Regions from separate parts of the Gordonia sp. CPCC 206044 genome, predicted to be linked through region 2. Evidence: predicted binding sites of a transcription regulator. Region 2 holds the regulator's gene; the other holds the start of a gene.
What was found. Region 2 encodes LexA, which represses DNA repair genes until DNA is damaged. Its sites were predicted from a motif close to CGAACANNTGTTCG; they were not measured.
Positions count from the first base shown of each region.

Region 1: a site for LexA is predicted at 1,835-1,848, ahead of AAFP35_RS21475 (SAV_6107 family HEPN domain-containing protein). Genes of this name have one in related genera too.

Region 1 is NZ_JBCLVL010000016.1:10,002-13,408, reverse strand. Features, by position in the region: gene mraZ (division/cell wall cluster transcriptional repressor MraZ) at 1-210, opposite strand, end outside; gene AAFP35_RS21480 (DUF3040 domain-containing protein) at 643-1,050, opposite strand; gene AAFP35_RS21475 (SAV_6107 family HEPN domain-containing protein) at 1,215-1,688, opposite strand; gene AAFP35_RS21470 (GNAT family N-acetyltransferase) at 2,009-2,659, shown strand; gene AAFP35_RS21465 (phytoene desaturase family protein) at 2,660-3,407, shown strand, end outside.
Region 2 is NZ_JBCLVL010000005.1:223,543-226,949, reverse strand. Features, by position in the region: gene nrdR (transcriptional regulator NrdR) at 1-95, opposite strand, end outside; gene AAFP35_RS09740 (LysM peptidoglycan-binding domain-containing protein) at 200-694, opposite strand; gene lexA (transcriptional repressor LexA) at 895-1,632, shown strand; gene AAFP35_RS09730 (phosphoenolpyruvate--protein phosphotransferase) at 1,651-3,324, opposite strand.

The DNA.
Region 1 (3,407 bases), on a different contig from region 2:
GGCCCGCGCCTCGGGATCGTTCCGCGATGCCGCCATCGTCCGCTCGGCGATCGCATCGAACTCCTCGGCCCGATACACCGACAGGCTGCGGTCCTGGCCTCGTGTGACCATCACCCCTCCTGCCAACGCGTCACGAAACTTGGCGGGCAACGTGAGCCGCCCTTTGTCGTCCAGCTTGGGCGTGTAGGTACCGACAAATCGCACGGACATGTCGACACCTCCTGCCCTACTGGGTTCGACGTCCGGTCCGTCTCACCCAGTGCTGCCACAGTACCCCACTTTCCACCACTTTCCACCCCCAACACCCCACCGGCGCTCCACACGAACTGAAATCCGCAGGTCACGACAACAAATGACAGGGGGAGATTTCTTCGTCCGGCGCGTCGCACAGGCATCTCAAGTGTTGCCTCTGAGCTCTCAAGTGATCAAAGTGCCTGGTGAGCTGCCGCAAATGGCCGGGGTGGGGCGCTGTGGGGGATCCGGGTGGGGCGTTGTGGGGACGGCGGTGGTGGAAGGTGGGGCAGGCGCCCCCGGCGGCGCGTCGAGGCCGGAATCGGCGGATGCGCGCACGAAAAAGGCCGCACACCATATCGGTGTGCGGCCTTGGTCAAGCCTGCGATCCGGGCGCGTGGCCCGGCCCGTTCACTCCTGCTCGAAGCGACGGTTGAAACGTTCCTCCATGCGCTCGGAGAACCTGCGCTTGGGGGCACCTGCGCGGGACTCCTTGCCACCACGACCGTGTCCACGGTCGGACGGTCCGGATGACGACCCGGTGCCACCGCCCCACAGGGCGAGAAGACCCGCCCCGAACATGACCAGGAAACCGATCAGACTGATGATCGGGAACCCGCCCACACGGACGTCGACGATGAGTCCACCGACGAGGAGGACCAGACCCACGACGAAGATCGCGATCGCCTGCAGACGACGCCGGCCACTCGACCTCCCGAGGCGGCGACGCTTCACACTCGACGCGAACTTCGGGTCTTCGGCATACAGAGCGTTCTCGATCTGTTCGAGCATGCGCTGCTCGTGCTCCGAAAGAGGCACCGACCCTCCTAACTCACAACTCCACCGACCCGACCCCACACGACCCCTGCTGATCGTTGCGCACTGTCGACGCCGTTGCGCCGCTGTTGACGGCTCAAATCTCATGATACGAGGTGATTCATCCGGCGACCACCATTACCCGAGGTTGCGTCCAGAATGGCCTTTCATGCGGTCCGGTCGGGTCGCACGTTCTGGTGTGCGAGGCGCCCTTGCTCGTACGCGATCAGGACGTCTTCGACGGCATCGAGGAGTTCGATGACGCGGCGCCGCATCTGCGCCACGGTCCGCCCGTCCATCGTTCGTACGAGTCCGGACTCGATGTCGAGGCGAATGCGCGACCGTGCCGCGAAATACTCCGCATGCGGGGCCAGCTCGGGGACCACCACGGGCAGGCGATTCCAGGCGCTCCGCGAATGCCTCCGACGAACGGGCCGATTGGAGGGCTCGTGGATCTCCAACGCGGCGCCCGCACCGCGCAATGCGGTCAGGTAGTACTGACGGAACCGCTCGGCGGGATCATCGACACCGTCGGCGTTGTCGAACAGGATGTGTGCGCGGTCGAGCAGGTCACGACTACGGCGCACCACCACCGGATCGACCTCCGGAGCAGTCCGCGACGTCGAGTGCGTCCTGACCATCTCCCACCTCCCCGATCTACCTGGCCTTGTATCTGACAGCCGATTAGTACAACACCGGCCCGACAGCAAACGCTTCCCTCGTCTACCGTCGGGCCGGCGTCGATGTCGTCGGGGTGGGGACGAACAGCTTGCGGAGGCCGATTCATCGAACACCCGTTCGACATATTCAATATAGCTAGCGCGTCGGACACCTTCAAGACGAAATCCGACGCGGAGCCGAACGGGTGACATCAACCGGGCAGAACCGAACCGGGCCGAACAGAACCGGACAGGCCGGACCGGGCGCAGGCCCATCCGCGACGACGAGAGGACAGCGTTCGTTGACGATCCGCCTCGTCGAGCTGACCGGACAGGATGCCCGGGTGTGGCTCGAACCCGCACTCGACGTCTACGTGACCGCGATGAACTACCCGCGCGGCACCGAGGTGCACCGCGCCGCATTGTGGCGCGAGCACATCGGCAGGCCCGGATGGCGGGCCGTCGGCGCCATCGCGGCGGTCTCTGCGACACAGGCGCGGGCCCCGCACGTCGCGAGTCGACGCCTGTCGCGGCCGGTCGCGATCGGCGACGACGAACTGCTCGTCGGCATCGCCTACGGCTACCGCGGCGACCGCGACCAGTGGTGGAACCAGCAGCTGCGAACCGGACTGCGTCAGGCCGGTACCCCCCGCCGCGTCGTCGACGAGATCACCAGCGACTACTTCGAGCTCACCGAACTGCACGTGCACCCGTCGGTGCAGGGACGAGGCATCGGGCAATGGCTGCTCGGGAGACTGCTCGCCGAGCGTCCCGAGAGCAAGGTGCTGCTGTCCACTCCGGAGATCCCCGCCGAGGACAACCGGGCCTGGGCGCTCTACCGACGGCTGGGATTCTCCGACGTGTTGCGCCACTTCACGTTCACCGGCGATCCACGCCCGTTCGCCTTCCTCGGCCGTCCGCTGCCGCTCCCCGATCGCCCCGGGCCGGCGTAGATGCTCGACGCCGTCGTCGTCGGAGCCGGTCACAACGGACTGGTCGCAGCCGCGTACCTGGCCCGCGCCGGGCGATCGGTCCGAGTCCTCGAGCGTGACGCGATACCAGGTGGCGCCGTCTCGACCGTCGAACGCTTTCCCGGTTACCGGGTGGACCGAGGGTCGTCGGCACATCTGATGATCCGCCACTCCCCGATCCCCGATGAACTCGCACTCGCCGACCACGGACTGCGCTACCTCGACTGCGACCCGTGGGCGTTCAGCCCGGCCACCGACGACACCGCACCCATTGTCTTCCGCACCGACCTCGATGCCACCTGTGCGTCGATCGAACGGGCCGTCGGCAGTGCGGACGCCGAGGCCTATCGGCGATTCGTCGGCGTGTGGCGACCGCGGGCGCAGGCGGTGATGCGTGCCTTCTACGCACCCGCCACACCCGGGCGCTTCGCCACCGCGTTCACCGGGCTCACACACACCGCCGAGACCGCCCGGACCGGCCCGATCGGCAGGCGCACGGGCTCGATGTTGTCGCTCACCCAGGACCTGATGTCCTCGGGCGACGCCCTGCTCGACCGCTGGTTCGAGGCCGAACCGCTCAAGGCAGCGCTGGCCTGGTTCGGAGCACAGTCCGGACCTGCCATGGATGCGCCCGGGACCGCGCCCATGGTCGGCTTCGCCGCCCTCCAGCACGACATCCCGCCCGGTCGCGCGGTCGGCGGCAGCGGCGCCCTCACCGCGGCGTTGCTGA
Region 2 (3,407 bases):
GCACACGAGCGCCGGCGTCGGATCACCTGCCCGTCGTCGGCGACACGCGAGTCGATGACCTTGGTGTCTTCGTTCTTGCAAAACGGACAGCGCATGTCGTCCTCACGCACATCGCGGGACACACCGGCGCACCGGATCTTCGCTACGCCGTGCCGGTTTCCGGCTGGACCCTGTGCCACCGAGGATACCGTCCGGCCCCTCAGCGATACGCGGGGGCGATCAGCGCCTGCCCCACGCGCAGACCCGAGCCGGACAGATCGTTGCGCGCCACGATCGCATCGATGACCGTTTCGCGCGGCATGTCCGGAGCCACCCGGTCGGCAATCGAACTCAGCGAGTCACCGGCCCGCACGTGCACGACCTCGGCGCCGACGGGTTCGGGAGCGACCGAGGCCGCATAGTTCGACCCGACGATGGCGACCACCCAGACGACGATCGCGAGAGCACCGCCGGCCAACACGGCGAGGGCGGCCGCGCGACGGCGTGCGTAGACGCGCGACGTCGACGCGGGCGACGCGCACCGAGTGCCGGCAACCCGCGGCCTGCCGACGGCCAGCGAGGTGGCCGGCCGGTTCGGCCCGGGCCTGCTCCGATCACCGTGGGCGCGGCGGCGGGTGGGCGTGCCGACCACACGGGCGTCGGTGCGGGCGTTCGCCGTCGATGCCTGCGGGCGTTCCAGTGTGATGGTGCTCATCGCGGTCTCCTCGATCACATGTTCGATGGAACTGATGTTCGATTTGTAGCACGGTGCACCGACAAAGTCTCGACACACGTCGAACAAATGTTTGAACATGTCTGCGACGTGGGTTACTCTCGGCGCTGAGAGAACCCATCGACCAGCGTTTTTCCGCGAATCCCGGCCCGGGGCCGGATTCGAACAGAGAGGACTCACCGATGAGCGACAAGGCCGGCGGACGACGCGGTACCCCGCGTGCGGTCGACGAGAAGGCCGACACCGACGAGGCTTCTGTCGACCCGGCTGTCGCGGAGGCGTCGCTCACCCCACGTCAGCGCGGCGTGCTGGAGTACATCCGACAGTCGGTCCGGGAACGTGGATATCCACCGAGCATCCGCGAGATCGGCGATGCGGTCGGCCTGACGTCCACGTCGTCGGTGGCCCATCAGTTGCGCACCCTGGAACGCAAGGGACTGCTCAAGCGTGACCACAACCGTCCACGGGCGGTCAACATCTCAGACGGCGAGCACAATCACATCCCGCCCGGCGGTTCGGCCGCCGACGACGGGTCGAGCCTGCCCGCGCCCACGTTCGTACCCGTGCTGGGCCGGATCGCCGCGGGCGGACCGATCCTCGCCGAGGAAGCTGTGGAGGACGTCTTCCCGCTGCCGCGCGAACTCGTCGGCGAGGGGTCGCTGTTCCTGCTGCGTGTGGTCGGCGAATCGATGATCGATGCGGCGATCTGCGACGGCGACTGGGTGGTCGTCCGGCAACAGAACGTCGCCGACAACGGCGACATCGTCGCGGCGATGATCGACGGCGAGGCGACCGTGAAGACGTTCAAGCGCAAGGACGGTCACGTGTGGCTGATGCCGCACAACGAGCTGTTCGAGCCCATCCCCGGTGACGACGCCGCCATCCTCGGCAAGGTCGTCACCGTGATGCGCCGGGTCTGAGAGCCGTCCGACGCCCGGTCAGTTGCTGCCGAAAGCGGCAGCCGCGGCGGCTCGAGCGGAGGCTGCGTCGGCCAGCCCCAGGATCGTGTCCGAGGCCAACTTGCATTGATCGCTGGTGACCCGGCCGAGCTTGGCGCCGACCGCGGCCGCCGCGGCCGGCGCCGCCGACAGTGACGTGACACCCAGACCCACCAGGACGCATGCGAGCAACGGATCGGCCGCGGCCTCACCGCACACGCCCACCGGTTTGCCCGCGGCGCGCCCGGCGCGGGCCACGTTCGCGATCAGCGCCAGCACCGCCGGTTGCCAGGGATCGGTCAGCGACGCCAGATCCGACGACATCCGGTCCGCGGCCATCGTGTACTGCGTCAGATCGTTGGTACCGATCGACACGAAGTCGACCTCGGCCATGACCTGCGGCGCGAGGATCGCCACGGCGGGGACCTCCACCATGATCCCGGCGACGAGACCTCGTGCCCGCACCTCGCCGGCGAACTCCCGCGCCTCGGCCGCCGTGGCGATCATGGGCGCCATCACCCACGGACTCGCGCCACTCTCCTTGGCTGCGGCCGCGATGGCATCGAGTTGGGCCGCGCGGATCTCGGGGTGGGCGTTGGCGATTCGGTTGCCGCGCACACCGAGTGCGGGGTTGGCCTCGTCGGGCTGGGCCACGAACTTCAGCGGCTTGTCCGATCCGGCGTCGAGCGTGCGGATCACCACTTTCTGATCACCGAACGCGTCGATGACCTCGCGGTAGAGCTTGGTCTGCTCGGCGACCGTGGGAGCATCAGTGCGGTCGAGGAAGGCGAGTTCGGTGCGGAACAGCCCGACGCCTTCCACCGGGAATCCGCTGGCCGTGCGGGCCGAGGCGCCGTCGGCGACGTTGGCGAGGATGCCGACGGGTTTGCCGTCGGATGTCCGGCCCGGCCCCTTCCATGCGGCAGCCGCCGCCGCGACGCGGCGACTCTCCTCGACTCCGGCCTGCGCCTTCTTCGGATCCGGGTCGACCTCGACGGTGCCCGCGGTGCCGTCCACCAGTACCACCGTGCCCGGCGCGATGCTCGCCAGCCCACCGACCGCCACCACACACGGAATCCCCAACTGCCGCGCGATGATCGCGGTGTGACTCGTCGGTCCGCCGAGTCGGGTGACCAATGCGGTGATCTTCGTCGGATCCAGCCCGGCGGTGTCCGCCGGCGCCAGATCGTCGGCCAACAACACCGACGGGACGTCGGGTTCGGGCACCCCGGGTTCGGCGACGCCGACCAACTCGGCGACCACGCGATCGCGCACGTCGTTGAGGTCGGTGACACGCTCGGCCATGAGCCCACCGAGTTTGGTGAACATGGTGGCGAACTGTTCGGTCGCCGCGACCGCCGCGGCCGGAGCCGCCGTCCCCTTCGCGATCAGCCCGGATGCCGCACCGATCCAGCCGCGATCCTCGGCCAATCCTGCTGTGGCGGAAAGGACCTCGGCGGCGGCGCCCGATGCGTGTGACGCCCGTTCCCGAAGCCGTCCGGCGACGGTCGCGGCAGCATCGGTGAATCGCTTGGTCTCCACCTCGCGCTCGTCGGAGGCCACCGTCGGCGCCGTCGAGGGGTCGTACACCGGCCGCTCCCCCGGCCAGACCGCCGGTCCGTATGCCTTCCCGCCGACGACGGGCGTTCCGTTCAGTACGTGTGAATCCGCCACCGAAGTCCTAACTGTGCGTCGACCGTGTGGGGCCGAGTGTGGGAAGAGACGACATCGCCAAACTCTGTGATTCAAGTTACAAG